3 regions of the Bradyrhizobium sp. USDA 4538 genome follow, and region 1 is predicted to be linked to each of the others. Evidence: predicted binding sites of a transcription regulator. Region 1 holds the regulator's gene; each other region holds the start of a gene.
The links. The regulator PhoB, encoded in region 1, activates phosphate uptake and scavenging genes when phosphate is short. The targets are predictions, from matches to a motif close to TGTCATNNANCTGTCAT.
Positions count from the first base shown of each region.

Region 2: J2R78_RS40100 (acetoacetate decarboxylase) is a predicted target of PhoB. The motif match lies at 5,041-5,057, and genes of this name have one in related genera.
Region 3: phnF (phosphonate metabolism transcriptional regulator PhnF) is a predicted target of PhoB. The motif match lies at 7,091-7,107, and genes of this name have one in related genera.

Region 1 is NZ_JALJZE010000001.1:4,526,802-4,536,957, forward strand. It holds gene pstA (phosphate ABC transporter permease PstA) at 1-483, shown strand, start outside; gene pstB (phosphate ABC transporter ATP-binding protein PstB) at 480-1,298, shown strand; gene phoU (phosphate signaling complex protein PhoU) at 1,405-2,121, shown strand; gene phoB (phosphate regulon transcriptional regulator PhoB) at 2,267-2,977, shown strand; gene J2R78_RS20390 (IS4 family transposase) at 3,210-4,295, opposite strand; gene J2R78_RS20395 (GcrA family cell cycle regulator) at 4,569-5,081, opposite strand; gene J2R78_RS20400 (aspartate aminotransferase family protein) at 5,570-6,778, shown strand; gene argF (ornithine carbamoyltransferase) at 6,778-7,704, shown strand; gene J2R78_RS20410 (Hsp33 family molecular chaperone) at 7,915-8,916, shown strand; gene apaG (Co2+/Mg2+ efflux protein ApaG) at 9,028-9,426, opposite strand; gene J2R78_RS20420 (OpgC domain-containing protein) at 9,700-10,156, shown strand, end outside.
Region 2 is NZ_JALJZE010000001.1:8,677,962-8,688,117, reverse strand. It holds gene J2R78_RS40125 (TAXI family TRAP transporter solute-binding subunit) at 1-763, opposite strand, end outside; gene J2R78_RS40120 (acetyl-CoA carboxylase biotin carboxyl carrier protein subunit) at 916-1,137, opposite strand; gene J2R78_RS40115 (IclR family transcriptional regulator) at 1,266-2,240, shown strand; gene J2R78_RS40110 (acyl-CoA carboxylase subunit beta) at 2,170-3,729, shown strand; gene J2R78_RS40105 (patatin-like phospholipase family protein) at 3,835-4,998, opposite strand; gene J2R78_RS40100 (acetoacetate decarboxylase) at 5,238-6,020, shown strand; gene J2R78_RS40095 (transporter) at 6,163-7,182, shown strand; gene J2R78_RS40090 (carbohydrate porin) at 7,231-8,547, shown strand; gene J2R78_RS40085 (MFS transporter) at 8,575-9,879, opposite strand; gene J2R78_RS40080 (acetyl-CoA C-acyltransferase) at 10,121-10,156, opposite strand, start outside.
Region 3 is NZ_JALJZE010000001.1:1,064,873-1,075,028, reverse strand. It holds gene J2R78_RS04695 (DUF1045 domain-containing protein) at 1-505, opposite strand, end outside; gene J2R78_RS04690 (alpha-D-ribose 1-methylphosphonate 5-triphosphate diphosphatase) at 515-1,687, opposite strand; gene J2R78_RS04685 (chloramphenicol acetyltransferase) at 1,684-2,349, opposite strand; gene phnC (phosphonate ABC transporter ATP-binding protein) at 2,561-3,376, shown strand; gene phnD (phosphonate ABC transporter substrate-binding protein) at 3,456-4,388, shown strand; gene phnE (phosphonate ABC transporter, permease protein PhnE) at 4,472-5,356, shown strand; gene phnE (phosphonate ABC transporter, permease protein PhnE) at 5,353-6,201, shown strand; gene phnF (phosphonate metabolism transcriptional regulator PhnF) at 6,337-7,062, opposite strand; gene phnG (phosphonate C-P lyase system protein PhnG) at 7,179-7,640, shown strand; gene phnH (phosphonate C-P lyase system protein PhnH) at 7,645-8,253, shown strand; gene J2R78_RS04645 (carbon-phosphorus lyase complex subunit PhnI) at 8,257-9,360, shown strand; gene J2R78_RS04640 (alpha-D-ribose 1-methylphosphonate 5-phosphate C-P-lyase PhnJ) at 9,357-10,156, shown strand, end outside.

The DNA.
Region 1 (10,156 bases):
GGCCTGTTCATCTATGGTGCGGTGGTGGTGCCGATGCGCGGCTTCTCAGCGATCGCAGGCAGTCTTGCGCTCGCGGTGATCGTGATCCCGGTCGTGCTGCGTACCACCGAGGACATGCTGCTCTTGGTGCCCAATCCGCTGCGCGAGGCCGCCTCCGCGCTCGGCCTGCCGCGTTCGCTGGTGATCAAGCGGATCGCTTATCGTGCCGCGCGATCGGGTCTGATCACCGGTGTGCTGCTGGCGACCGCCCGCGTCGCCGGCGAGACCGCGCCGCTGCTGTTCACCGCGCTGTCGAACCAGTTCTTCAGCCTGGATCTGACCAAGACGATGGCCAACCTGCCAGTGACCATCAACAACTTCGTGCAGAGCCCCTACGCCTACTGGAAAGAGCTGGCGTGGAGCGGCGCGCTGCTCATCACATTCACCGTGCTCGCGTTGAATATCGGCGCGCGTATCCTTGGTGCCGAAAGGGCCGCAAAATGACCGAGCTTTCCGTCTCCACGACTGCCGCAGGCCACATTCCCCAGGTTCCGCTGCCGGAAGCGCCGCCGAAAGTCACGGTGCGCAACCTCAACTTCTATTACGGCGAGCACCACGCGCTGAAGAACATCAACCTGACGCTCGGCACCAACCGCGTCACGGCGTTCATCGGCCCGTCCGGCTGCGGCAAGTCGACCCTGCTGCGCATCTTCAACCGGATGTACGACCTGTATCCGGGCCAGCGCGCGGTCGGCCAGCTGATGCTGGACCAGACCAACATTCTCGACCCCAAGCTCGACCTCAACTTGCTGCGCGCGCGGGTCGGCATGGTGTTCCAGAAGCCGACGCCGTTCCCGATGACGATCTACGAGAACATCGCCTTCGGCATCCGCCTCTACGAGAAGATCTCGAAGTCCGAGATGGACGACCGGGTCGAGAAGGCGCTGCGCGGCGGCGCGCTGTGGAACGAGGTCAAGGACAAGCTGAACGCCTCCGGCCTGTCGCTCTCCGGCGGCCAGCAGCAGCGCCTGTGCATCGCGCGCACCGTGGCGGTGCGCCCCGAGGTGATCCTGTTCGACGAGCCGTGCTCGGCGCTCGACCCGATCTCGACCGCCAAGGTCGAGGAACTGATCCAGGAGCTCTCCGAGGACTACACGATCGCGATCGTCACCCACAACATGCAGCAGGCGGCGCGCGTCTCCGACAAGACCGCCTTCATGTATCTCGGCGAGCTGATCGAGTTCGACGACACCAACAAGATCTTCACCTCACCGAGCGATCGGCGCACCCAGGACTACATCACCGGCCGGTTCGGTTGACCGGCGCATGATCCGGAAAAGTGGAAACCGGTTTTCCGATCAGGTCATGCTAAAATTCAGGACACGAAGCCATGATCCCCGGGATCATGGTTGAGGGAGACAAGCGATGGCTTCTGAACATACCGCCAAGGCATTCGACAGCGACCTGCAGGAGTTGACCCGCCTGGTCGCCGAGATGGGCGGCCTGGTCGAACGAATGATTACCGAGTCGGTCGACGCGCTGATCCGTCGCGACGTCGCGCTCGGCAAGCGCGTGGTCGCCGCCGACATCGAGATCGACAATCTGCAGCGCAACATCGAAGAGCGCGCGGTGCTGACGATCGCGCGCCGCCAGCCGATGGCGATCGACCTGCGTGAGATCGTCAGCGCGATGCGCGTCGCCACCGATCTCGAGCGGATCGGCGACCTCGCCAAGAACATGGGCAAGCGCGTCGCGGCGCTGGAGAGCGATTTCCAGCCGCTGAAGCTGATCCGCGGCCTCGAGCACATGACCGACCTCGTGCTGTCGCAGGTCAAGTCGGTGCTCGACGCCTATGCCGCGCACGACCTGCCGGCGGCGATGAACGTCTGGAAGGGCGACGAGGAGGTCGATGCGATCTGCACCTCGCTGTTCCGCGAACTGCTCACCTACATGATGGAAGATCCGCGCAACATCTCGTTCTGCATCCATCTGATGTTCTGCGCCAAGAACATCGAGCGGATCGGCGATCACGCCACCAATATCGCCGAGACCGTGTTCTACATGATCGAGGGCCAGCAGATCACCGACAAGCGCCCGAAGGGGGACATGACCACTTTTGCCACCACGGTGCCGGGCAACTGAGGCATGATCGGCAAGCACGGAACCGGCAAGAGCGAAACTGGATGATCCTCGCGACAAATCGTTTCCGCGGGGACTATGCTCAAGGAAGTAAGCGTTTCGGTTTGCGTCTGGGCAACGGATCACCACAGAGAAAGAACTTAGACCGATGAGCGCACGCATTCTGGTAGTCGAAGACGAGGAAGCGCTGACGACGCTGTTGCGCTACAATCTCGATGCGGAAGGCTACGATGTCGAGACGGTGGGGCGCGGCGACGATGCGGATACACGGCTGAAGGAGCGCGTTCCCGACCTCGTGGTGCTGGACTGGATGCTGCCGGGCCTGTCCGGCATCGAACTGTGCCGCCGCCTGCGGGCGCGGCCCGAGACCAAGCAGCTTCCGATCATCATGCTGACCGCGCGCGGCGAGGAAAGCGAGCGCGTGCGCGGGCTTGCCACCGGCGCGGACGATTACATCGTCAAGCCGTTCTCGGTGCCGGAGCTGCTGGCGCGGGTGAAGGGCCTCTTGCGCCGCGCCAGCCCGGAGCGGCTTGCGACCGTGCTGACCTATGGCGACATCGAGCTCGACCGCGAGAAGCGCCGCGTGGCGCGCTCGGGCCGTCCGATCGATCTCGGGCCGACCGAGTATCGCCTGCTCGAATTCTTCCTCGAGCATCCCGGCCGCGTGTTCAGCCGCGAGCAACTGCTCGACAGCGTCTGGGGCCGCGACATCTACATCGATGAGCGCACCGTCGACGTGCATATCGGCCGCCTGCGCAAGCTGCTCAATCCGGGCCGCGAGCAGGATCCGATCCGCACCGTGCGCGGCGCCGGCTACGCGCTCGACGACCGCTTTGCCAAGGCCGAGCCACAGCCGTAACGGCCATGCGGCATTCATAAACCGCAACACGGCGTCGTCCCGGCGCAAGCCCATAGGCGCTAAGATAGTTTGATCATAGTCTGATAGTGGCGCTTATGTCTGGGTGGCTCGCGTAGATGTCGCCGGAGAGCGTGACTGGCTCTGCAGAGTAGAGCGATTGCGGGCTGTGGAATGATCGCTTGCCGTAGCGAAGCTACGAGCTGGCGCAGCAGACGCCACGTCACTGGGTGGGTCAGGCGGCGTCGGCCAAGCGGGGAGAGTCTTCGAGTTCGTCGACGAGCGGCTCGAGCAATAGAATGATCAGCAGATGAGCGAGGATATGGGGTCTGGCGGACCGCTCGTCGGTTCCGGGAGGTCCCTTCAGGCCAATCAGGCTTTTCAGCCGCTTGAAGCCGAGCTCAATGCGCCATCGCAGCCGATAGAGGGCGAGGATATCTGCAGTCGTGAAGTCCTCTGGCCTGAGTGAGGTCACCAGGATCACCCAATCTGCGGCGTCAAGTGTTTGCCTGGAGAGCTGATGACCTCCCTTTTGTGCAGTCCGGCGCGCCTTGCGTCGCGCAGCCGCAGCAGCTTGCGCCGGCTTCTTCGCGGCAACCAGACGCACTGCGAGCGGCGGCGCACCTGACTTGCGCTTTATCCAAATCGGCCGATCGATCAGGCCACGCGCCGAGGCGTTGCGCAGTTCGGCAGTGAGGTCAACAAGATTACCTTCGGCATCGAGCCAGCGCGCGCTCTTCCAGCCGGCCCGGATCACGAAGTCCGCATCGGCATCGACGAGATGCGCCATGCGCTCCGGTTGCAGATAGGCGCGATCGGCAAGACGGATCTCACCGGCAACCGCCGGTATCCGATCCAGCGTCTCGCCCGCTCGCTGATCGGTCAGTTCGAAGTGACCAAAGCGCTCCTGCGGAAGATCGAACGCGCTATGGATACGCCACACTGCGTTCTTGTTCCTGCCGCTCGTCCCAGCCTTGGGGACCGTCGTGGCGTCAACAATACGGATCAGACGACCGCGGCTCGCCTTCGGCGCCGCGGCGGCAAGCGCCTGCTCGACCAAGATTGCCAGCCAATCTCCGCACTGACGTAAGCGATACAACAGAGCCACGTTGGAGATATCGACAAGCCCAACCGACGTGGCCCATGCCGCCGTCAACCGCAGCCCTTTCTCACCAAGGCAATAAGCCAAGATCAGGCGCAGCAAGTCGACCGCATTGCTGATCTCCCGCGGACGGACAAACGCCTTCGTCTTGCGCGCGCTAATGTTCAGAGCCTCGGCTCCGCCAAGTCGGGCGACAACGCGCGCCCAATCTTTGTTCACAAGCGATTCGTGTGCCATTCCATCTTGGAATCACAAGCGAATCCAAGGCGCAAATCCTATTTTAGCGCCTATGGGCGAAAGCCAGGACCCATACGCCGCGGCCAGTGCAATCGGCACGCGGCCAGACGGCTTTCTAACAACACGCATTAGTGGTTATGGGTCCCGGCTTTCGCCGGGACGACGCCGGTGATGTAATGGGCTACGCATCACACAAAAAAATCCCCGCTTTCGCGGGGATTTGTTTTTGAGGTCTTCCGTCGTTTTCCCGAGTGCTCACTTGATCTGCGGTTTCGCCGACGGCCGGCGGCGATCGGCGGCGGGCTGGTAGGCGACGCGCGAGTGATGCGCGCAATAGGGCAGGCCGGCGAGCGCCTTGCCGCCGCAGAAGAAGAATTCCGGGCTCGAGGGATCGCCGACCGGCCAATGACAGGTGGCCTCGTTGAGCTCCAGCAGCGAGAGCCGCTGGCTCATCGGCACCACATTGTCGTAGGAGATCGGATCGGGCTCCATCTCGACCTCGAAGGCGTGCGCCAGCGCGGTGTTGCCGCGAGAGACCGGACGCGCCACCCGCATCATGTGCTGGGCCGGGCGAGCCTTGCGCTGCCGCGGCGCGGCCGTGGAGGGTGCCTTGGCGCGGCCGGAGAGGCCGAGCCGATGCACTTTGCCGATCACGGCGTTTCGCGTCACATTGCCAAGTTCCGCCGCGATCTGGCTGGCCGACAGGCCGGACTCCCAGAGTTTCTTCAGCTGCTCGACGCGATCGTCGGACCAGGTCAATACAGTCATCGCATTCTTCCCTTCGCGTAGCGCCGGCCAATCATTGGAGCGGCGCTGCGAGCCAATCTGGACAAATATCCCTGCGGCCAGAATCCCTTAGCCCTCGCCGGGCACGGTGTTGCGCCCGAACGTTTACGCGAGACACAAAGGCTACTTAGAGGGTCCAGTACCGCCGCACGAGATGTCGTACCCGACAGGCCAAACGCTACAATATGGCGTGACTCTGGCGCAAGAGTCCGCGGCCGTGCGTCCACATGTTCCCACACAGTTAAGCATTGCCATGAGGCTTTTCCACCGCACCGGAATGCTCCAGATTGCGCTCGTTTCGCATTGCAGGAAGGCCACTTCGTGGCGATTGACACTTACCGACCGCAGCATAGAATGCCCGCCACGTGCCGCCCGCAAAGGCGGCCGTTTTGTTTTCCGAAGCTGGCCGTTGCTGCGCTGGCGTCAAGGCGCAGCGGCAATTGTCGGCTTAAAAACCGTCAGTGATCGCCATGACCAACGCTGCCACGTCGCATCTGCTCCCCGTCTTCGCCAGGGTCGATCTCGGCTTCGAGCGCGGCGAGGGCGCCTGGCTGATCGCAACCAACGGCGACCGCTATCTCGATTTCACCTCGGGCGTCGCGGTCAACGCGCTCGGGCACGCGCATCCGCATCTGGTCAAGGCGCTGCAGGAACAGGCGACCAAGCTCTGGCACATGTCGAACCTGTTCAAGAGCCCGGACGGCGAGGTGCTTGCCGCACGGCTGTGCGAGCAGAGCTTTGCCGACTTCGTGTTCTTCTGCAATTCCGGCGCCGAAGCGATGGAGGGCGTGATCAAGCTGGTCCGCCACTATCACTTCTCCAAGGGCCATGGCGAGCGCTACCGCATCATCACCTTCGAGGGCGCCTTCCACGGCCGCACGCTGGGCACGCTGGCGGCGACAGGCTCGGCGAAATATCTCGAAGGCTTCGGCCCGCCGATGGACGGCTTCGACCAGGTGCCGCATGGCGACATCGAGGCGGTGAAGAAGGCGATCGGCCCGCACACCGCCGGCATCCTGATCGAGCCGGTGCAGGGCGAGGGCGGCGTGCGCTCGGCGCCGCAGGCGTTCTTCAAGGCACTGCGCGCGCTGTGTGACGAGCACGGCCTGCTGCTCGCCTTCGACGAGGTGCAGACCGGCATGGGCCGCACCGGCGAGCTGTTCGCCTACAAGCGCACCGGCGTCACGCCGGACGTGATGTCGCTGGCCAAGGCGCTCGGCGGCGGTTTTCCGATCGGCGCGGTGCTGGCGACCGCGCAGGCTGCGGCCGGCATGGCGCCCGGCTCGCACGGCTCGACCTTCGGCGGCAATCCGCTCGCGGTCGCCGCCGCCAATGCCGTGCTCGACGTCATGCTGAAACCTGGCTTCTTCGAGCATGTGCAGAAGATGTCGCTGCTGCTCAAGCAGAAGCTCGCTTCCGTCGTCGACCGCTATCCCGGCGTGCTGTCGGAGGTGCGCGGCGAGGGCCTGTTGATCGGCGTCAAGGCGGTGGTGCCGTCGGGCGACCTGATCGCAGCGCTGCGCAACGAGAAGCTGCTCACTGTCGGCGCCGGCGACAATGTGGTGCGGTTCCTGGCGCCGCTGATCGTGACCGAGCCCGAGATCGACCAGTCGATCATCGCGCTCGAGCGCGCCTGCTCTGTGCTGTCGGCGGCGCAGCCGAAGAAGGCGGCTGGATAATGAGCAAGCCGGTCCGTCACTTCCTCGATATCAACGAGCTGCCGCTCGGCGAGCTGCGCAACATGCTGTCCGCCGGAGCCGCCATGAAGGCGAAGCTGAAGGCGCATGAGAAGGGCAGGAAGCCGCTCGAAGGCAAGACGCTGGCGATGATCTTCGAGCGCCCGTCGACCCGCACAAGGGTGTCGTTCGACGTCGGCATGCGCCAGCTCGGCGGTGAATCCATCATGCTGACCGGCGCCGAGATGCAGCTCGGCCGCGGCGAGACCATCGCCGACACCGCGCGCGTGCTGTCGCGCTATGTCGATGCGATCATGATCCGCATCCTCAACCATGACGCGCTGCTCGAGCTCGCGGCGCACGCTACCGTTCCCGTCATCAACGGCCTGACCCGGCGTTCGCATCCCTGCCAGGTGATGGCCGACCTCATGACCTATGAGGAAAACCGCGGCTCGATCGAGGGCAAGACCGTGGCCTGGACCGGCGACGACAACAACGTGCTGGCCTCCTGGGCGCATGCCGCAGAGCGATTCAAGTTCCAGCTCAATGTCGCGACCCCGCCGGAGCTCTCGCCGAAAAAGCCGATGCGCGACTGGATCAAGGCGACCGGCGCGCCGATCATGCTCGGCACCGATCCGGAAGCCGCCGTGCGCGGCGCCGACTGCGTCGTCACCGACACCTGGGTGTCGATGGGCGACAAGGAGGGCGAGCACCGCCACAACGTGCTGCGGCCCTATCAGGTCAATGCCAAGCTGATGTCGCTCGCCAAGCCGGACGCACTGTTCATGCACTGCCTGCCCGCGCATCGCGGCGAGGAGGTCACCGACGAGGTGATCGACGGGCCGCAATCCGTGGTGTTCGACGAGGCGGAAAACCGCCTGCATGCGCAGAAGGGCATTCTGGCCTGGTGTTTCGACGCGGTCGCGTAGTCGTAGATCAGTAAGCGTTGTCGTCCCGGGCAAGCGAAGCGCGACCCGGGACCCATAACCACCGCTGTCAATTGTTGCGAAGGCTGGGGCACCAGCTTGATGCAGCAGCTCACATCGGTGGTTATGGGTCCCTGCTTTCGCAGGGACGACGGAGATATCCGCGTTAGTGAACCCCTTTATTTCATGGTCCGAGACCCCAGATAGAGCGCCATGGTTTCACAATCCCCCGACATCAAAATCACGCCCGAGGCGCCGGTTCGCGCGCCATCAGCGGTTCCGGTCGACGATGCCGTGCTGGCCTTCGAGGTCGGCGCGCTGGACCTGCGCGGCCGGCTGACCCGGCTCGGCCCCGCGCTCGACGAGATCCTGCACAAGCACGATTATCCGCCCGCGGTCGGCAAGCTGCTCGGCGAGGCGATCGTGCTCACCACGCTGCTCGGCTCGTCGGTCAAGTTCGAGGGCCGCTTCATCCTGCAGACCCGGACCGAAGGTCCGGTCTCGCTCCTGATCGTCGATTTCCAGGCGCCCGACCGGCTGCGCGCCTATGCGCGCTACGACGCATCGCGCCTCAAGAATGGCCAGAGTTCGGGCGAGCTGCTCGGCAAGGGCCACCTTGCGATGACCATCGATCAGGGCTCTAACACCAGCCGCTACCAGGGACTGGTCGCGCTCGACGGCGGCGGCCTGGAAGAGGCGGCCCACGAATATTTCCTGCGCTCGGAGCAGATCCCGACGCGGGTGCGGCTTGCGGTCGGCGAGGAGATGCGCGGCGGCGAAGGCGGCAAGCTGCGCTGGCGCGCCGGCGGCATCCTGCTGCAATTCCTGCCCAAGGCGCCCGAGCGCGCCAAGCAGGCCGATCTGCATCCCGGCGATGCGCCGGAAGGCACGGCCACGCATAGCGTGCCGGACGATGACGCCTGGGTCGAGGGCCAGTCGCTGATCTCGACCGTCGAGGACGTCGAGCTGATCGATCCCGATCTGTCCGGCGAGCGGCTGCTCTATCGCCTGTTCCACGAACGCGGCGTGCGCGTCTTCAACCCGCAAACGCTGCGCGCGCAATGCTCCTGCTCGCGCGACGCGGTGTCGTCGATGCTGAAGAGCTTTGCGCCGAACGACCGCGCCGAGATGGTCAAGGACGGCAAGGTCGTCGTGACCTGCGAGTTCTGCTCGTCGGTGTATGAATTCACGCCGCAGGAAGCCGGCGTGGAGTAACAGGTGACCTTCGTCATGGCCGGGCTCGACCCGGCCATCCATCATGGCAAAAGCGTTTTTGAAGCGATGGATCGCCGGGTCAAGCCCGGCGATGACGTGCATTGCTGCGCGTCAGTTCAGCACCCTTTTCCCGCCCGGGCTCGGGCTGTCCAGCGAGAATGTCGGCACGTCGATGTCGAAGCGCTCGCCGGCTTCGGTGACCATCTGATAGCTGCCGGTCATGAATCCGGAGGCGGTCGGCAGCGGCACGCCGCTCGTGTATTCGAAGCGTTCGCCGGGCGCGAGCACCGGCTGCTCGCCGACCACGCCCTCGCCGCGCACCTCCTGGCGGCGGCCGGTGGCGTCGGTGATGATCCAGTGCCGCGTCCGCAGCTGCACCGTTTCCGGGCCCGAATTGACGATCACGATCTTGTACGACCAGAAATATTCGCGCCGGTCGACCGACGAGCGCTCCGGCATGAAGTTCGGCTCGACGGTGACTTCGATCTGGCGGGTAACGGCGCGGTACATGCGGCTCAATCCGATGGTCCTGGCGCATGGTCCGTTTTCGACCGGATCATGCTCAAACAGGGCGCTATCATAGCCAATTGAACCGCCGGAACCAATCGCCTGCCAGGCCGCGAAAAGGCGGTCCAAGGGCGGCTCGTTCATCGCGGTTTCAACATAGTTCCGCTCTAAAGCGCGGCCGCATGCCGCCGCACTCCGTGCTTTGTCGGCAACTCGCGGACCGATATTATCTTTTCAGCACGGCGTGCGGGGCGTCCGCGGCCGACACGGTGTTTGATGAGCTCGATTGCCGATCCCATAGCCGGTTCGCCGGTGGCTGACGCCAAGACCGAAGTAAAGGCAGAGGCCGAGGCGAAGGTTGCTGCGCCCGCGATCACGCTGCCGGCGACCGGCGAGCGCGAGCTCCGCCTCGATCTGTTCCGCGGGCTCGCGCTGTGGCTGATCTTCATCGATCATCTGCCGACCAATCTTCTGACCTGGCTGACGATCCGCAATTACGGCTTCTCCGACGCCACCGAGATCTTCATCTTCATCTCCGGCTACACCGCGGCCTTCGTCTACGGCCGCGCCATGCTGGAGGGCGGCTTCGTGATCGCGACCGCGCGCATCCTGCGCCGGGTCTGGCAGATCTATGTCGCGCACGTCTTCCTGTTCACGATCTTCCTCGCCGAGATCTCCTATGTCGCGACCTCGTTCGAGAACCCGCTCTACAGCGAGGAAATGGGGATCATGG
Region 2 (10,156 bases), 4.2 Mb from region 1:
GCTTGTCCGGCGAGATGCCGGCGCCGCAGGTTGCGGTTTGCGGGAAGAAGAACGAGCCGACCTTTTTCACCCGTGCCCAGCCTTCCTTGTCGTCGGCGGGTAGCGGTGGCCACATCAGGCCGCGCGGCGAGGTCTCGGCTTCCTTGGCCGGGCCGGTGATCGTGGTGCCGAACGCGGCATCGGTGTCGTTGTTGATCAGGCCTTTCCACATCGCGCCGTAGCTTGCGAACTCGACGATCTTGACGTCCTTCTGGGTGAGGCCGCCGAACGCGAGCATCGCGAGCGAGTTCTGGTTCAGCGCCGGCGAGCCGACCACGAAGCCGACGCGCTTGCCGCGAAGGTCCTTCATTTCCTTGACGCCGGCATCGGCTGCCACGCCGAGCGCGCCGCAATTGCAGTCCACCGACGACAGCATGAGCTGCAGCGGCTGCGGGCCCCACTCCTTGGCGCCGAATTCGAACACGCCTTCCTGCGCGAAATAGGTCCCCGATCCCATCGCCGAGGAGACCGCGCGCTTGGCGCGCAGCGGCGCGAGCCGCGCGACGTCGTTGCCGGCCGGCAGCACGCGGACGTCGGTGCCGTATTTGTCCTTCATCATCTTGCCGACGCCGACCGCGATGTTGAAGCCGGCGGTGCCGGTGTCGTAGGCGGTCACCGCCATGGTCGGCGGCAGCTTGATGTCCTCGGCCGAGGCGGGCAGGGCAGCGAAGATCGAAATGCCGGCAAGAGCGGCAGGCGCGAGCGCCATCAGCCGATGGATCATAATTCCTCCCTTTGTTTCGCTGTGCGAAACTTTTCCGGGCGGATGATTGCATCGTGATCCGGCGATGGCAACGCTACCTCCGGCGCAAGCCGGCGATTTCAGCCGCTGCAATACCGGACAGATTGTCGCGGCCGGACGGCAAGGGTGGAATCTCAGGTCTCGACGATCGCGACCGCCTGGCCTTCGGCGATGACATCGTCGATCTTGACCAGAATCGACTTGATTTTGCCTGCTGTCGTCGACGTGACCGGTATTTCCATCTTCATCGCTTCGACGAACGCAATCTCGTCGCCATTGCCGATGCTGCTGCCGGTCTCGACAGGAAGCGCGCAAACGCGCCCGGCAACTTCGGTCACAACCTTGATCTCTGGCATTCCACTCTCCGATACCGTCTGCGGAAATTTCATCCGGCGAACGGCTTTTTGTTGTGGCGGCAGATTGCCTGAGGTAGCTTCTTCTGCAAGTGGAATTTTATTCCGCAGGACGGAATGGAGCCAAACAGATGGGAAGGCGCTCGGAACGGCTTAGCAGGCAGGGAATGCTCGCCAGCGAGACAGGCGATGGCGATGTCATCCAGGTGGTGTCGCGCGCCTTCGATGTGTTGCGGTGCTTCGAGGGACACGAAGCCCGGCTCGGCAATCTCGAGATCTCGAACCGCTGCGGCCTGCCGCGTTCGACGGTGTCACGGCTGACGCACACGCTGACGCGGATGGGTCAGCTGGTCTATCTGCCGCGCGACCAGAAATATCGCATCGGCCCGAGCGCGGTCGCGATGAGCACCACGATGATGAAGGGGCTGCAGCTGCGCAATCTGATCCGGCTGCGCCTGCAGGATGTCGCCGATCAGTTGCCCGGCACGGTGGGCTTCGTCATCCCCGACCGCTTTCACCTGGTCTATCTGGAGTTCGCCCGCGCGGCCAACGCGCTCGGCCTGCATGAGGCCACCGGCAGCCGGATCTCGATGGCGACCACCGCGGCCGGCCACGCCTATACGGCCGCACTCGATCCCGCGATCGGCGACGCGCTGATCGCGGAGATGGAAGGCGAATTGCCCGACAGCGCCAAGATGCTGACGCCGCGCATCGAGGCCAACCGCCGGCATTTGCAGGAGCACGGCTACGTCGTCGCCTGCGGCCTGTGGAGCCCGCATATCAACGGCGTCGCGGTGCCGCTGTGGTCGCCGCAGTATCAGACCTATGTGGTCACCACGATCGGCCTGCTCTCGGCGATGTATGACGAGGCGCGGCTGCACCGCGAGGTCGCACCGCAAATGGTCGAGCTCGCCGCCGCGCTCGGCAGCCTGCTCGAAGGCGCCGACGGCGACATCTTCAGCAATCGGATCGAGCGCAAGACGCTTCCGGTGACCGCCCATAACAACAACAAAATCATCAAGACGGGAGCAGTGAATGAACTGGAAGCCGGAACTCGACGACCTCGCCCGCCGCGAAGCGTTCGCGCGGGAGATGGGAGGCGTTGACAAGGTCAAGCGGCAACGCGACCAGGGCCGGCTCACGGTTCGTGAGCGCATCGACAAGCTCGTCGACCAGAGCAGCTTCCATGAGGTCGGTGCCATCTCCGGCATCGCCGAATATGACGAGAGCAACGAACTCAAGCACCTGACGCCGGCGAACTGCGTGTTCGGCCGCGCCAGGGTCGACGGCCGCACCGTCGTTGTGGTCGGCGACGACTTCACCGTGCGCGGCGGCTCGGCGGATGCATCGATTTCCGCCAAGCCGTTGATGGCGGAGGAGATGGCGCACGACTTCCGCCTGCCGATCGTTCGCGTGATCGAGGGCTCCGGCGGCGGCGGCTCGGTGAAGACGATCGAGACCAGGGGCGCGGCCAATCTGCCCGGCGGCGTCGGCGGCACGCGCTGGTACTGGTACACGACCGCCAATTTGGCGCGCGTGCCGGTGGTCGGTCTCGGGCTCGGCTCGGTCGCGGGCCTCGGTGCCGCACGGCTTGCCGCCACGCACTACTCGGTCATGACCAAGAGCTCCGCGATGTTCGTCGCCGGCCCGCCGGTGGTGAAGCGCCTCGGTCAGGATCTGACCAAGCAAGAGCTCGGCGGCGCCGACATCCAGACCCGCGCCGGCGCGATCGATCAGGCCGTCGAGACCGAAGAGGAGGCGTTCGACTACGCGCGGCGCTTCCTGTCCTATCTGCCGTCGTCGGTCTACGATCTGCCGCCGACCATTCCCTGCACCGACGATCCGGAGCGTGCAGAGGAATCGCTGCTCACCGCCGTGCCGCGCAACCGCCGGCAGGTCTACAAGATGCGGCCGATCATCGATGCCGTCGTCGACAAGGGCTCGTTCTTTGAGGTCGGCACCAATTTCGGCCGCCCGATCATCACCGGATTGGCACGGATCGAGGGCAGGGCGGTGCTGCTGCTCGCCAGCGATCCGTTCCACTATGGCGGCTCGTGGACCGCGGACGCCTGCCAGAAGGTGGTGCGCTGGGTCGACTTCGCCGAGACCTTCCATCTGCCGGTGGTCTATCTCATGGATTGCCCGGGCTTCATGATCGGGCTCGAGGCGGAGAAGACGGCGACCATCCGCCATGGCGTGCGGGCGATGGCGGCGGTCAACCAGAGCACGGTGCCCTGGTGCACCATCATCATCCGCAACGCCTTCGGCGTCGCCGGCGTGGTGCATCAGCCGGCCAACCGCTTCTCGATGCGCTATGCGTGGCCGTCGGCCTATTGGGGCTCGCTGCCGCTGGAAGGCGGCATCGAGGCGGCCTATCGCGCCGAGATCGATGCGGCCGCCGATCCCGCCGCCAAACTGCGCGAGATCGAGGATCGCCTCAACAAGCTGCGCTCGCCGTTCCGCTCGGCCGAGAAGTTCTGGGTCGAGGAGGTGATCGATCCGCGCAAGACGCGCTCGCTGCTCTGCGAGTTCGCGCGCCTCGCCGAACCGATCCGCAAGGCTGGTCCGCCGAGCAACATGTCGACGCGGCCGTAAGCGGCGCCTCAATCGTCATTGCGAGCGCAGCGAAGCAATCCATATAACCATGTGCTGAGGTATGGATTGCTTCGTCGCTGCGCTCCTCGCAATGACGACACGTATTTACTCCGCTTCGCGATGCACGTCGTGGATCACGATGCCCATGCCGTTCTCGGGCATCTTGATCCATTCGCGCCGCTTCAGCGAGCGCTTGGTGTCCTCGTGCCCGCTCACCCAGTGCTCGCGCATCGAGGTGCCGGAGAATTCGTGATCCTTGGCGTCGCCCTCATAGGCCTTCTGCTGATAGATCAGCTGCAATAGCGTGATGCCCGGCAACCGGGCGTTTGCCTTCTTGAGCTGGCGCTCCTCGTCCGACAGCTGATCGTCGGGGATTTTTCCCAGCGCATTGTGCAGGGCGGTGCGCAGATTGTAGGTCTTGCGATAGACGTCGGTGTTGTAGCGGGTGCGCGACGAATACATGATGTCCTTGTGCCGGGCCATCACGTCCTGGATGTCCCGCGGCAGCGCGCCGCGCGCCGAGAACAGGTCGACCTGGAACACCAGCGAATTCATGTTGTCTTCCTGGTCGAGCAGATGCTGCAGCGGCGTGTTGGACACGATGCCGCCGTCCCAGAAATGATCGGTGCCGACCTTCACCATCGGCAGCGCCGGCGGCAGCGCGCCGCTCGCCATGATGTGCTCGGGAATGATCTCGTCATGGGCATTGTCGAAATAGATGAAGTTGCCGGAGAGCACGTTCACTGCGCCGACCGCGAAGCGTATCTTCTTGGAATTGATGCGGTCGAAATCAACCAGCTCGAGCAAGGACTCGCGCAGCGGCGTGGTGTCGTAGTAGCTGGTGGCGGTGCGCGCGCCGGCCGGGCTGAACCACGGATTGGCCTGGTGCGGGGTGAAGAAGCCGGGTTGTCCGAGCGTGGTCGTCAGCCATGAGCTGGTGAAATTGCGCGCCTTGCGGAAGACGTCGCCGTCCGGAGTGTAGTGCCAGATCTTGCGGCTGGTGATGCGATCCCAGAATGTGTGCAGCCGCTCCAGCCGCTTTTCGGGCGGATTGCCGGCGATGATCGCCGAGTTGATCGCGCCGATCGAGACGCCGCAGACCCAGTCCGGCTCGATGTTGGATTCATGCAGCGCCTGATAGACGCCGGCCTGATAGGCGCCGAGCGCGCCGCCGCCCTGCAGGACCAGGGCCACACGATCGCAGCCTTCTGGACGCCAGCCCGGCGTCGCGTGTTCGACGTCGTCGAAATGCGGGGTTCGCGCGTCCATATCAGACACTCCAGAAATTCGCGGCGAGAATTCAGCGCGCCGATGACGCCGTGATGACAATTGCGGCGGCCGCGCAAGGCGCATCCGGCATGGCTGCCTGCATGGTTAGCATTGGCCCCAGTAGCGCGACGCGGGTCACGACGCGTAACCGCGGTCATGCGCCTGACGGAAATTCCTCACATCGCTGTCAATCTCGGCCGTTAGCTTCCGCGCAAACTTTTCAAACAGGGGTTATTGCGATGCGCAGGGAAGATCTGCTCAAGCTTCCGTCGATGCCGGCCGCCGGCCCGAGCTATCCCGCCGGTCCGTATCGCTTCATCGATCGCGAATTCCTCGTCATCACCTATGAGACCGATCCGGAGTTGATCCGCGCCGGCCTGCCCGAGCCGCTGGAGTCGATCGAGCAGGCGATCGTGCATTACGAATGGATCAAGATGCCCGACAGCTTCGGCTTCGGCAGCTACACCGAGTCCGGCCTCGTGATCCCCGCGCGCCTGCATGGCGAAGAGGTCAACTTCGTCTGCCAGATGTATCTCGACGATGATCCGCCGATCGCGGCCGGCCGCGAGATCTGGGGCTTTCCGAAGAAGTACGCTCATCCCAAGCTCGAGATCGTCAAGGACACGCTGACCGGCACGCTGGAATATGCCGGCCAGCTCGTTGCGATGGGCACGATGGGCTACAAGCACGAGAGCATGGCGGGCAATGGCGACGTCACCCGCGCGACGCTGTCGAAGACGCAAGTTAATCTGAAGATGATCCCCGGCGTCGACGGCCATCTCGAGGTCTGCCAGCTGGTCGCGATCAACTTGACCGACATCGTCGTCAAGGGCTCCTGGATCGGACCCGGCCGGCTTCACCTGGTGCCGCATGTCAATGCACCGGTCGCCGATTTCCCGGTCAAGCGTGTCGTCGGCGCGCACCACTTCCTCGCCGATCTGACGCTGCCGTTCGGCCGCGTCGTGCATGACTACAACAAGGAGGCTGCGGAGGCGGCGCCGACCGGCCTGGCCGCGGAGTAGGGCGGTCGCTGACATAAAACTGTAACAGGCGCGTCCTCCTATGTTGCGTCGAAGGGACGCGCTTGCTCAGCGTTGCGCGTGGGCGAGGTCTTGAACATGTCATTTCGCGCGGTTGCGTTATCGATTGCCTTGGGGGCGGGCCATGCTGGCTGATCCACCTCCCGCTCCGGTCGGGTCGCTGCTGACCCGCGAGGCGGTCCCCGGTCTGGTCTGGGCGTTCCGCCTGCATCACGACGGCCGTGCCGAGGCGCTTCCGATCGATGCGCCGATCGAACCGAGCCATGACGGAAGGCTGTGGCTGCACTTCAACCTGACCGACGTTCGCACCCGGGCATGGCTCGCCAACATGCACATCCCGCAGCTGGCGCGGGACCTGCTGCTGTCGAATGACAATTTCCAGCAGATCCACGTCGTCGACAATTGCGTCTACGGCGTGTTTTCCGATCTGGTGCGGGATATCGACGCCGCGACCCGGGAGACCGGCTTTCTCCGCTTTGCGATGACCGAACGCCTCCTGGTCAGCGGCCGCCATCAGGCGCTGTGCTCCGCCGATGCGACACGCCGCGTGCTCGAGGGCGGCCATCGCGTCGGCAGCGTCGCGGCGCTGCTGGAGAAGATCGTCGACGAGATCGCCGACACCATGGACCGCATGGCCGACAAAATCGGCACCGATATCGATGCGATCGAGGAGCGGGTGCTCGCCGAGGATACCGGATCGGAGCTGCGCAAGAATCTGAGCCGGATGCGCCGCACCTGCGTGCGCCTGCATCGCCAGCTCGCCGGCCTGCGCGTGCTGTTTCACCGGCTCGAGCAGAAGAACACCGACAATCTCAGTCCGGCGCTGCGGCTGCAGGCCGGCAAGCTCGCGCAGCGGCTCGACGGCCTCGACCACGACATCGTGGAACTGCACGAGCGCAGCCGCCTGCTCGAGGAGGAGCTGCGCTTCAAGCTCGAGGAGGAGAGCAACAAGCACCTCCACGCGTTGTCCGTCGTCACCATGATGCTGCTGCCGCCGACGCTCGTCACCGGCATCTTCGGCATGAACACCAAGGGATTGCCGTTGACCGACGTCGACAGCGGGTTCCTGGTCGCGGCCGGCCTTCTGATCGGGTCGGCGCTGCTGGCTTATCTGCTGATGCGGCGGCTCGGCATCGTCAAATAGCGCGAGCGCACCGCGGTATTCCCGATGTGCAGAGTTCTTTCCCGCGCGATGTTGGTGGCCGCGGCCCTCGCGCTCGGCGCGCCGGCGCATGCGGAGGACAAGCCGGCCGCCGACCGGATTGCGGATACGCGGGCTGCGCTCGAGGAGGCCGGCTACCAGTTCAGCCTGACCTATATCGGGGAGGGTTTTGCTAACGTCTCCGGCGGCGTCAGCAATGGCGCGGCCTTTACCGGCCGTCTCGATCTCGGCACCACCATCGACCTCGAGAAGGCGATCGGCTGGACCGGCGCGACCTTCCACGCCAACATGTACCAGATCCACGGCGACGGGCTGTCGCGGAGCTATGTCGGCAACCTGTTCCTGGTGTCCGGCGTCGAGTCGTTGCCGGCGACGAGGCTCTATGAATTCTGGATCGAGCAGAAGCTGCTCGGCGGCAAACTCTCGGTGCGCGTCGGCCAGCAGGGCTCGGACGTCGAGTTCATCGACAGCCAGTACGACGACATCTTCATCAATTCGGCGCTGGGCTGGCCCGGCATTGTCGGCACCATTCTGCCGGCCGGCGGACCGTCGCCGCCACTCGCCGTGCCCGGCATCCGGATCAAGGCCAATCTGTCCGACCGCATCACCGCCTATCTGGCGCTGTTCGACGGTTCGGCTTCGCCGCCGCAGGGGACGGACGATCCGCAGATCTTGAACGCCCACGGGCTGAATTTCCGGGCCAACGATCCGCCGTGGTGGATCGGCCAGCTCAAATACAAGTTCGAGATCGGCGAGAGCCGGCTGCCGGCGACCATCACCGGCGGCGCCTGGTATCACATGGGCTCGTTCGCCGACCAGCGCTTCTCGGCCGACGGGCTGTCGCTCGCCGATCCCGACAGCTCCGGCGACACGCGCTGGCTGCGGCGGGACAACGGCATCTTCATGGTCTACGAGCAGTTGCTTGCGCGCGCCAGGCCGGACGCTGACAAGGGCGTCGCGTTCTTCATGCGCGCCTCGGTCAGCCCATCGGACCGCAACCTGATCAGCACCTATGTCGACGGCGGCTTCCTGTTCACCGGCTTCAGCGAGACATATCCGGACGATCGGTTCGGCATCGCCGCGATCTATGCCAGGATTTCGGACGCCGCGCGTGCGCTCGACCGCGACACCCAGATCTTCACGGGCACGCCGTATCCGATCCGCGACTACGAGGCGATTCTCGAGATCACCTACCAGCACGTGGTGAACCCGAATTTCACCATGCAGCCGATGTTTCAATACATCGCCCATCCCGGCGGCGGCGCCGTCGATCCCAACGATCCGACGCAAACGCATCGGATCAAGGACAGCGTGGTGTTCGGGATGCGCACCATCCTGTCGTACTGACCGGCGCACGTCGCGCGGGAAGCGACCTCAGGCCGCGACCGGCTTCGGCACCGCCACCGATTTCGGCTGCGGCCGCGCGATCGCCAGCGCGATCAGCGCGGCAAAGATGCACAGCGCACCGGCAATGAAGAACGCCGGCAGGTAACTTTGATAGATCGTGCGCGACAGTCCGGCGCCGAACGCGGCGGCGCCTGCGCCGAGCTGGTGGCCGGCGAAGATCCACCCGAACACCAGATTGGCGCGCTCGGCGCCGAAGCGCTGCGCGGTGAGGCGCACCGTCGGCGGCACCGTCGCGATCCAGTCGAGGCCATAGAACATCGCGAACAGCGACAGTCCGTAGAACGTGAAGTCGGAGAACGGCAGGAACAGCAGCGACAGCCCGCGCAGGCCGTAATACCAGAACAACAGATAGCGGTTGTCGTAGCGGTCCGACAGCCAGCCCGAGACGATGGTGCCGAAGAAATCGAAGATCCCCATCGCGGCGAGCAGGCTCGCTGCCTGCACCTGCGGGATGCCGTAATCGAGGCACATCGGGATCAAATGAACCTGGACCAGGCCGTTGGTCGAGGCGCCGCAGACGAAGAAGGTCGCGAACAGGATCCAGAACACCGAGGATTTCGCGGAGTCGCGCAGCGTGCCGAGCGCGGCGGCCACGATCGGCGCATTGGCCGGTGGCGGCGCGGCAAGCGGCGCGGTGCCCTCGTCGCCGAACGGACGCAGGCCGACGTCGCTCGGCCGGTCGCGCATCACCATCAGCACGGCAAAGGCGGCGACGCCGAGCATGACGCAGACCAGCCCAAGCGCGACACGCCAGCCGTAGCGCTCGGTCAGTGTCGCAAGCAGCGGCAGGAAGGCGAGTTGGCCCGTCGCGACGCTCGCGGTGAGGATGCCGACCACGAGGCCGCGCCGCGCCACGAACCAGCGTGCCGCGATGGTCGCGCCGAGCACCAGCGCGGTCATCCCGGTGCCGATTCCGATCACGACGCCCCACAGCAGGATGAGCTGCCAGACCTGGGTCATGGCGAGGGAGGCCAATAGGCCGCAGACCACGATCAGCTGCGCCGCCAGCGTCACGTTGCGCAGGCCGTAGCGGTTCATCAGCGCGGCGGCGAACGGCGCCATCAGCCCGAACAGGATGAAGCGGATCGACAGCGCCGAGGAAATCTCGGCGGTGGACCAGCCGAACTCTTTCTGCAGGGGCACGATGAACACGCCGGGCGCTCCGACGGTGCCGGCGGAGATCAGCGCGGCAAGGAAAGTCACGGCCACCATCACCCAGCCGTAGTGGATGTTGCGGCGGGCGAGGGTGGAAGCAAGCCAGTTCGAGATCATTGTGTTCCGGATCGATTGCGGTGAAAGCTTTGCGTGATGCGCAATATGGCACGGAGGAGCCATGTCTAAAATGCCATAGTTCCCTCGTTTTCGGACTCAGACGCCAGGCCGTCGTACTGCCTCATGGACGCCTTTCATAACTAGCCGTCATTGCGAGGAGCGAAGCGACGAAGCAATCCATCGTTCGGTTTGTGAAAAGAGATGGATTGCTTCGCTTCGCTCGCAATGACGGCATACCGGATCAGTGCGCGACCCGCTCCACCGCGATCGCGGTGGC
Region 3 (10,156 bases), 3.5 Mb from region 1:
GGAACTCCTCCATGACGTAGGGATAGCCCCAGCGGTCGAGATAGTCGCACTGCCGCGCGGTGAGTTTCTCTGGCCTGCGGCGCGCGCGATCTTCCGGCGTCAGCGGCGCGCGGAACGCGTCGAATTCGGTGACGCAATCGGCGGCAAGCTGCTGCAGGTCGTCCGAGCGGTTGGCCGGGATCACCGCGATGAAGCCGCTGATCGCATCGACCACCGGTTCGATCACCGGAATGCGCCGCGCGCGGCCGGCGAAGGCGGCACAGGCATCGAGAAGCTCGGCCTCGCTTCGACCGTCGGCGAGCGCGGTGGGCGCTTTCAGCGTGGCGTGGAATCCATACTTGCGCGGATCTTCGGTGATCTCGCGCCAGTCCGGCGTGACGCCCTCGGGAAACGGCAGGTCGTCGCCCGACACCGCATCGTAACCGAGCAGTGTCGAACCGAAGTGGTGCAGGACGCTGTCGGGTGACGGCGCATAATAGATCGCGTAGCGCGGAGTGCTGGCCATGGGACTGGGCTACGCCGCCGCAACCGTCTTGCGCGGCGCGAGTGAATGAACGAGGCAGCTCGCGTCCGCCAGATGCACCAGCCGTCCGGCCGCTATTACGGCGATAATGCGCGGCCGCAGCGGCGCCTTGTCGTCGACGACGATGATGTCGGCACGGCGGCCCGCGGCGAGCACGCCGCGATCGGCGAGCCCGGCCGCGCGGGCCGGCGCCGACGAGATCAGGTCCCAGGCCCTGGCGAGCGGCAGGATGCCATCGGCGACGAGGCGGAACGCCGCGAGCAGCTGCGCCGGATAGTAATAGTCCGACGCCAGCACCGAGCAGAGGCCCTGTGCGATCATGTCGGATGCCTTGGTCCAGCCGGTATGGCTGCCGCCGCGCACCACATTGGGCGCGCCGAACACGATGAAGTCGTCCGCCGCCGCAGCGTCGCGCGCGGTCTCCTCGTTGACAGGGAATTCGGCGATCGTGGCGCCCAGCGCGCGAAACTCCTGGCGCATCGCCGGGCTGTTGTCGTCGTGCGACAGCATGCGGATATCGGCCGCGCGCGCGGCGGCGGCCAGTCGCGCGATCGAGGCGGGCACCTCGGGGCGGCGCGCCACGATCCGGTCGAGCATGTCGTTGACGGCCTCGACGGAGAGCCCGGAGCGCTCGGCCAGCTGGTTGCGCTTCTTCGGCTTGACGTTGCTATGGTCGTTGAAGGCGAACAGATCGATGCGGCCTTCACCGAGCCATTGAATGATCTCGGCCTCGGCCTCGAGATTGTGGGTCTCGTGACGCAGGTGGAGGCGGGTGTCGGCGGCGAGCTGCGGCCGCAGCGCCTCGATCGCATCGAGTAGCTTGCGCGCATTCTCCGCGCTGCGCAGGCCGGGCTCCCACGACCAGGTCGTGCCGTGGAACACGGTGGTGATGCCGTTGGCGATCGCCTGCCGGTCGCTGTCGATCAGCGCCACGTCGGTCGGGAAGTCGACGCCGGGGCGCGGCATCATCTGCCGCTCGAACGCATCGCCGTGCAGGTCGATGATGCCGGGCAGCACCAGCAGGCCACTGGCATCGATGTGAAGCGCGGCGCGACCCTGCTCGGCGTCGAGCGCGCCGATGTCGCGACCAGCGGTCCGCAGCGAGGTCTCGACCAAGGCGCCGTCAACCAGCGTGCGCCCGCCCTCGATGAAAATGTCCGTCACGATGCGGCGCTCCGTTGTTTGTTCTGTGATTGGGATACGGCCTCGGCCTCGTACTTGTCGAGGAATTCCTCGACCGCGAGCTTGCGAAAGTCGGGCAGGACGCGGCGGAGCGTCTCGTGATCCCAGTCCCACCATGCGAGCGCGGCGAGGCGGTCGGCGATCGTCTCGGAGAAGCGCCGCTTCACGGGCCGCGCCGGATTACCGGCAACGATGGTGTATGCGGGAACGTCCTTGGTCACGATCGCGCCGGCAGCGACGACAGCGCCGGTTCCGATGTTCCGTCCTGGTAACAGGATCGCACCGTGCCCGATCCAGACGTCATGGCCGATATGCACGTGATGCGCACGTCGCCAGTTGAAGAAGTCGGTGTCGTCGCTCTCTCCGGGGAAATACGCGCTGGCGCGGTAGGTGAAATGCGCTTGAGTCGCGCGATGCATCGGGTGGTTGCCGGGGTTGATGCGGGTCATCGCCGCGATCGAGCAAAACTTGCCGATCGAGGTGTAGGTGATCTGGCTGTCGTTCACGACGTAGGAATAGTCATCCATGCTGACTTCGAGCAGGATCGTGCGCGCGCCGACCTCGGTATATTTGCCGAGCCTGCTCTCACGGACCGACGCGGTCGGGTCGACGGTCGGCACAACCGAGAGTGTTTTTCCGGCCATCAGGGCCTCCGCAAATCTTCAAGAATCTTGGGCTTCCGGGGGATGCGCGCTCGTCATCGGGATGCTTGATGACAACATCATGACGTTGCGATGACGGCAAGGGAGCGACAAGGGAGGGGTGTGGACGATCGCCGCACCGCAGCGCTGTCGTCACATAACTGTAAAACGCCGGGGATAGCGATGGCCCAACGAGGCGCGGTTGGAGCATTACATGCTGGTGGTGGAAGGTTTGACGTGCCGTTTCGGCACGAAAGCCGCAGTCGACAACGCGTCCTTTTCGATCGCGCCCGGCAGCTTTGTCGGCGTGATCGGCCGCTCCGGTGCCGGCAAGTCGACGCTGCTGCGGATGATCAACCGTCTCGCCGATCCGACCTCCGGCCGTATCCTGTTCGAAGGCACCGACGTCACCGCGTTGCGCGGCAAGGAACTGCGGCGGTGGCGCGCGCGCTCGGCGATGATCTTCCAGCAGTTCAATCTGGTCGGCCGCCTTGATGTGCTGACCAACGTGCTGATGGGCCGACTGGCCCAGATTCCGTCATGGCGCTCGCTGGCGCAGGTCTGGCCGGAGCAGGACAGGGCGCTCGCACTGTCGGCGCTCGAGCAATTCGACATCGCCCAGCTGGCGGCACAGCGCGCCGACCAGCTCTCCGGCGGCCAGCAGCAACGCGTCGCGATCGCCCGCGCGCTGGTGCAGGAGCCCGACATCATTCTCGCCGACGAGCCGATCGCCTCGCTCGATCCGCGCAACACCAAGATCGTGATGGACGCGCTGCTGCGCATCAACAAGCATTTCGGCATCACGGTGCTTTGCAATCTGCACTCGCTCGACCTGGCGCGGACCTATTGCGACCGCCTGGTCGGCATGGCCGCAGGTCGCGTGGTGTTCGATGGCGCCCCCGCGGCGCTCACCGACCATATCGCCCGCGAGCTCTATGACCTCGAGGCCAATGACGTCATCGGCGCAGCACCGCTGCCCGCGCCCGACGGTGCAACTGCGCCGGCACTCGGCACCGCAGCCGCGGCCTGAGCGTCGCGCATTTTTCAATCTGGGAGGCCGGGCATTTTGCCCGGCCAACAGGTGCAACTACAACAAAAGAGGGGTAGTCATGTTCACTCGTCGCATCATTCTGGCTGGCGCCGCCGCGCTGGCATTTGCCGGTTCGGCCTCCGCGCAGGACTGGAAGGCAAAGTATCCGGAGCTCACCTTCGCGGTGGTGCCGGCCGAGAACGCCTCCGGCGTCACCGAGCGCTGGACGCCGTTCGTGGCGTATCTGTCGAAGGAGCTCGGCGTGAAGGTCACACTGCGCATCGCCAACGACTACGCGGCCGTCATCGAAGGCCAGCGCGCCGGCAACATCCAGATCGCCAGCTACGGCTCGGCCTCGTTCTCTCGCGCGCGCTTGACCGGCGTCAAGACCGACGCGTTCGCCAACGATATGAACGCCGACGGTTCGACCGGCTATTACTCGGTGTTCTTCGTCAAGGCGTCGAGCCCGTACAAGACCGTCGAGGACCTGAAGGGCAAGAATCTCGGCCTGGTCGATCCGAACTCGACGTCCGGCAACAACGTGCCGCGCTTCGAACTGAACAAGATGGGCATCGCGAACGCCGAAGGCTTTTTCGGCAAGGTCGTGTTCACCGGCAGCCACGAGAACGCCGTCCTGGCGCTGTCGCAGGGAACCGTTGATGTGGCCGCTAACCAGTGGACCAACGAGGACGATTCCACGCTCGCCCAGATGCTGACCAAGGGCATGCTGAAGAATGCCGACGGCTCGGCGATGAAGAAGGATGATTTCCGCATCATCCACAAGTCGGCGCTGATCATCAACGGCCCCTATGCGTACAACACCGATCTTCCGGAGGACCTGAAGGCCGCGATCGCAAAGGCCTTCTTCGACGCCCCGACCAAGGACAAGGCCGCCTTCGACCGTCTGTCCGACGGTCAGAAGAAGGGCTTCCATCCCGCCACCACCAAGGATTGGGACGGCACCATCGAGCTGATCAAGTTCGTCGACGGTTTGCGAAAGAAGGCGAGCTGATCGCACGCCTGACGTCACGAGGGTCGGGCGTATAGCCCGGCCCTTTCTCTCCACTCAACTCCGAACCGGACTGGCACGCGTCGATGGCGACCGCCGTATCCATTCTTCCAGCGCAGCAACTGGCGACGCTGGAGGACGCCTACCGCAAGTCCGTCGCACGCAAGCGGTTGAAGGCCGCGCTGGCAACGGCGGCATTCTGTGCGGTGCTGGTGATCGCGGCGTTCGGCGCGGAAGTGAACCTGCGCACGCTGTTCACCTATTTCGGCAATTTCGTCAGCTATTTCGATCGCATCCTGACGCTGGATTCCGGCGCGCGGGTCTGGACCGATCCCGCCGAATGGTTCTGGGGTTGGCATAAGTGGCTGAAGATGCTCGGCGAGACGATCCTGATCAGCTATGTCGGCACGCTGACGGGTGCGGTGCTCGCCTTCGCGCTCAATTTCTTCGCGGCCCAGAATACGTCGCCGGGCCCATGGGTACGTTTCACGATCCGCCGCCTGCTGGAATTCGCGCGCACCGTCCCCGGCATCGTGTTCGCGCTGATCTTCGTGATCGCGTTCGGCCTCGGGCCGATGGCCGGCGTGCTGGCGATCGCGATCCACACCACCGGGGCGCTCGGCAAGCTGTTCGCCGAGATCGTCGAGAATGCCGACATGAAGCCGGTCGAGGGCATCCGCTCCACCGGCGCGAGCTGGCTGTCCTGCATGCGCTTTGCCGTGCTGCCGCAGGTCTCGGCCGGCTATGCCAGCTATGCGCTGCTGCGCTTCGAGATCAACGTCCGCGAGGCGTCGGTGATGGGCTTCGTCGGCGCCGGCGGCATCGGCCAGGAGCTGGTGGTCGCGATCCGCAAGTTCTACTATTCCGACGTCAGCGCCATCCTCATCACCATCATCGTCACCGTCTTCATCATCGACATCTCGACCGGCTGGCTGCGCGGCCGGCTGTTCGGCAAGGAGACCCGTCGATGAGCCAGATGCCGAGGCCGGACACCGCGGAACTGCGCGCGAAGTACCCCGACGTCTTCGAACGTCCCACATCGGCACGGCTGGCGATGCCGGCCATGATCGTGGCGGCGCTCGCGATCTTCGTGTTCGGACTGGTTGATCTCGATTTCTCGCCGTCCAGGCTGATCGCGGGCCTCGGCCAGCTCGGCTGGATCACCATGCTGATGCTCCCGCCGAATCCGGGCTCGTCGTTCCCGCTCTACATGCAGGCGCTCGGCGAGACGCTGTCGATCGCGGTGCTCGGCACCACGCTTGCCGCGGTTTTGGCACTCCCGGTCAGCCTGCTGGCGGCGCGCAACATCATCCCCTCGAACCTGATCCGCTTTCCGGTGCGCCGCTTCCTGGACTCGATCCGCGGCGTCGATACGCTGATCTGGGCGCTGGTCTGGATCAACGTCGTCGGCCTCGGTCCGTTCGCCGGCGTGCTGGCGATCATGGTGTCGGACTTCGGTGCGTTCGGAAAGCTGTTCTCGGAGGCGATCGAGGCCGCGGATCGCAAGCAGGTCGAGGGTATCCGCGCGTCCGGCGGCAATGCGCTGCACGAGATTCGCTTCGGCCTGCTGCCGCAGGTGTTGCCCGTGATCGCCGGGCAGGTGCTCTACTTCATCGAGTCGAACACGCGTTCGGCGACCATCATCGGCATCGTCGGCGCGGGCGGCATCGGCTTGCAGCTTGCCGAACAGATCCGCGTGCTGGAATGGCAGAAAGTATCGTTCCTGATCCTGATGATCCTGATCGCGGTTGCCGCGATCGACTTCATCTCGAGCAAGCTGCGCTTTGCGATCATCGGGCAAAGGGCGGTGGTATAGAAAGTTACCTCGCCCCGGGGAGAGGTCGGATTGCGCAGCAATCCGGGTGAGGGGTGTTTCCCCGCACTCATATTTATCCGCTTTGTGGAGGCGGCCCCTCTCCCCGCAAGAGCGGGGCGAGGGAGCAGAAGCACGTCAGCCGTTCTCGACCAGAAACTCCACGCGCTCGGCGGCGAAGCGCGAGCGCTTGGTCACCAGCGGCTGGTCCAGCATGTCGACGTCGGTGGCGTCGACCACCAGCACCGGCCGTCCCAGCGGCAGGTCGAGCCGCGCGGCGTCGGTCGCATCGACGATCGCCGCGGTGATCCGGGTCGAGGCGCGGTGGTAGTCCTTGACGCCGTAATGCCCGAGCAGCTTCGTCATCGAGCGGACGTTGGCGAACACGCTGCCGGCATCGGGAAACCGCTCGGCCGACAGCCAGGTGGTGGAGACGCAGATCGGCGTCCGGTCGGCGAGCCGCACCGCTTCGATCCGGATCAGCGGCGCACCGATCTTCAGGCCGAGCTCGCGCGCAATCTCGCGATTGGCGGTGTCGCTGCTCGCATCGATCAGCTGGCCGCGCGGCTCGTGACCGCCGGCGCCGACGATCTCGGAAAATCGCGTGCGTGAGCGCAAGGGATAGGCGAGGCGCTGGGCTTCGACATAGGTGCCGCTACCGCGTTCCGCGCGCACCAGGCCGCGCTCCGCCAATGCGGCGAGCGCCCGCCGCACGGTGTGCCGGTTGACCCGGTACGTCTCGGCGATCTCCATCTCGCCGGGCAGCTTTTCGCCGGCGGCGAAGCGGCCGTCAGCGATGCCGCGCTCGATGCCGTCGGCGACCTGCCGCCACAAGGCGACGCCGGAACTTTCCTGCATGCTCATGGCGCGGTGATACCAGAAATCTTTGGTTTGTCACGAAACAGTCATGGCGCTCCGCTATCAAGTTGTCTAGTATCATAGACAACTTGATGCAAGCAAGGTTGCCCAAAGGTTTGCCCATGAGTTCGACCGGACCAAACAGCAAACAGGCCCAGCGCAAGGCCGCGATGACGGTGCTGGCGCACGCCGCCGCTGCTGATATCGCCGGCAGGCTGGCGGCGATCGCGGTGCCCGCGCATGAGAACCTGCGTGAGCCGGAAAACGGCCTTGTGATGCTGCGTGGGCGGATCGGCGGCGACGGTGCGCCGTTCAATCTCGGCGAGGCGACGGTGTCGCGCGCGGCGGTGCGGCTTGCGACCGGCGAGGTCGGCTTCGGCTACACGCTCGGCCGCGACGCGCGGAAGGCGCAGATGATCGCGCTGTGCGATGCCATGGTGCAGTCGGCGGAACTGTCCGGCGAGGTGGAGGTCAAGGTGATCGCGCCGCTGCGCGTCGCCATGAACGCCGAACGCGGCCGCAAGGCGGCGGAAACCGCGGCGACGCGGGTCGATTTCTACACGATGGTGCGCGGTGAGGGATGATGCAATGACGACGATTGCCGAAATGCCCGCGGGCTTTGCCGACAAGGTGCTGTCGGCGCAATCGACTTTCCGTTCCGTGATGGATGCGATGGCGCGCCCGGGCAGCGTGCAGCGCGTCGCCGCGAGCGTGGGAACGCCCGCCGGCATGATGCGCGGCTCGGCCGCGATCGCGCTGACGCTGTTCGATCACGACACGCCGATCTGGCTTGACGCTGCGATGTCGGCGACGCCGGACGTCGCCCGCTGGCTGAAGTTTCACGCCAGCGCGCCGGTGGTGGCCGATTCCTCGATCGCGAGCTTCGCTTTGATCGGCGATGCCGCGAGCCTGCCGGCGCTCGATCGCTTCGCATTCGGCAGCAGCGAATATCCTGACCGGTCGACCACGCTGATCCTGCAGGTCGACAGCCTGTCGCAGGGGCCGGCCTTCGAGCTGAAAGGGCCCGGCATCGACGGCAGCGCCGTGCTGCAGGCGATGATCAAGCCGCGCGACCTGTTCCAGCGGCTTGCGATCAACGAAGCCCTGTTCCCGCGCGGCATCGATGTCGTGCTGGTCCATGACGATGCCATTGTGGCGATCCCGCGCACCACGCGGCTGATCGCAAGCGGAGTGTGAGCGATGTATGTAGCCGTCAAGGGAGGCGAGCGCGCCATCGAGAACGCCCATCGTCTGCTCGCGCATGAGCGGCGCGGCGACCGCGAGGTGCCCGAGGTGACGCTGGCACAGATTTCCGAGCAACTCGCGCTCGGCGTCGATCGCGTGATGACCGAAGGTTCGCTCTACGACCGCGAGCTCGCGGCGCTCGCGATCAAGCAGGCGCGCGGCGACATGATCGAGGCGATCTTCCTGGTCCGCGCCTTCCGTGCCACGCTGCCGCGCTTTGGCGCCACCGAGCCGGTCAACACCGGCGAGATGCAGGTGCGGCGGCGGATCTCCTCGACCTTCAAGGACGTTCCGGGCGGCCAGATCCTGGGGCCGACCTTCGACTACACCCATCGCCTGCTCGATCCGCAGCTCGCGGAAGGCTTTGTGCCGGAGCAGCCGGCGACCGCGGAGGCCTCGCAGGCCGCCACGCCGCGGGTGACCGACATTCTCGGCCGTGACGGTCTAATCGAATCCTCGCCGCAGGCAGATTGCGACACGCCGGTCGGCGACCTCACGCGCGAGCCGTTGAGCTTTCCGGCCGATCGCGATTTGCGGCTGCAGAACCTGGCGCGCGGCGATGAGGGCTTCCTGCTCGCGCTCGGCTACTCGACGCAGCGCGGCTACGGTCGCAATCACCCGTTCGCCGGCGAGATCCGCTTCGGCGAGGTCGAGGTCGAGTTCTTCGCCGAGGACGCGGGCTTTGCCGTGCCGCTCGGCTCGATCGAATTGACCGAGTGTCAGATGGTCAACCAGTTCAAGGGCTCGACGACTGAGGCGCCGTGCTTCACCCGCGGCTATGGCCTCGCCTTCGGGCAGAGCGAACGCAAGACCATGTCGATGGCGCTGGTCGATCGCGCGCTGCGTGCGCGTGAGCTCGGCGAGGAGGCGGCGGCGCCGGCGCAGGACGAGGAGTTCGTGATGTCGCACTCCGACAATGTCCAGTCGACCGGCTTCGTCGAGCATCTCAAGCTGCCACACTACGTCGACTTCCAGTCCGAGCTCGGTCTCTTGCGCAAGCTGCGGCAGGAGTTCGCGGAAGCCAACGAGGCCGTGGAAATGCAGGAGGCCGCGGAATGAACGCGCCGACGTACAATTTCGCCTATCTCGACGAGCAGACCAAGCGGATGATCCGCCGCGCGATCCTCAAGGCGATCGCGATCCCCGGCTACCAGGTGCCGTTTGCGAGCCGCGAGATGCCGATGCCCTATGGCTGGGGCACCGGCGGCGTGCAGGTGACGGCCGCGATCCTCGGTCCCGACGACGTGCTGAAGGTGATCGACCAGGGCTCGGACGACACCACCAACGCGATCTCGATCCGCAAGTTCTTCGGCAAGACCGCGGGTGTCGCGACCACGACCTCGACCACCGACGCGACCGTGATCCAGACCCGGCACCGCATTCCAGAGGCGTCGCTGCATGCCGGGCAGGTGCTGGTCTATCAGGTGCCGATCCCCGAACCGCTGCGCTTCCTCGAGCCGCGCGAGACCGAGACGCGGCGCATGCACGCGCTCGCCGAATACGGGCTGATGCACGTCAAGCTCTACGAGGACATCGCGCGCTTCGGCCATATCGCCACCGCCTACGCCTATCCGGTGAAGGTGAACGCGCGCTACGTGATGGACCCGTCGCCGACGCCGAAATTCGACAATCCGAAGATGGACAATTGCGCGGCGCTGCAGCTGTTCGGCGCCGGCCGCGAGAAGCGCATCTACGCGATCCCGCCCTACACCACCGTGGTGTCGCTGGACTTCGAGGATCACCCGTTCACGCGCTACCGCTTCAACGCGCCCTGCGCGCTGTGCGGCGCCGACAATTCCTATCTCGACGAGATCGTCACCGACGACAAGGGCGGGCGGATGTTCGTCTGCTCCGA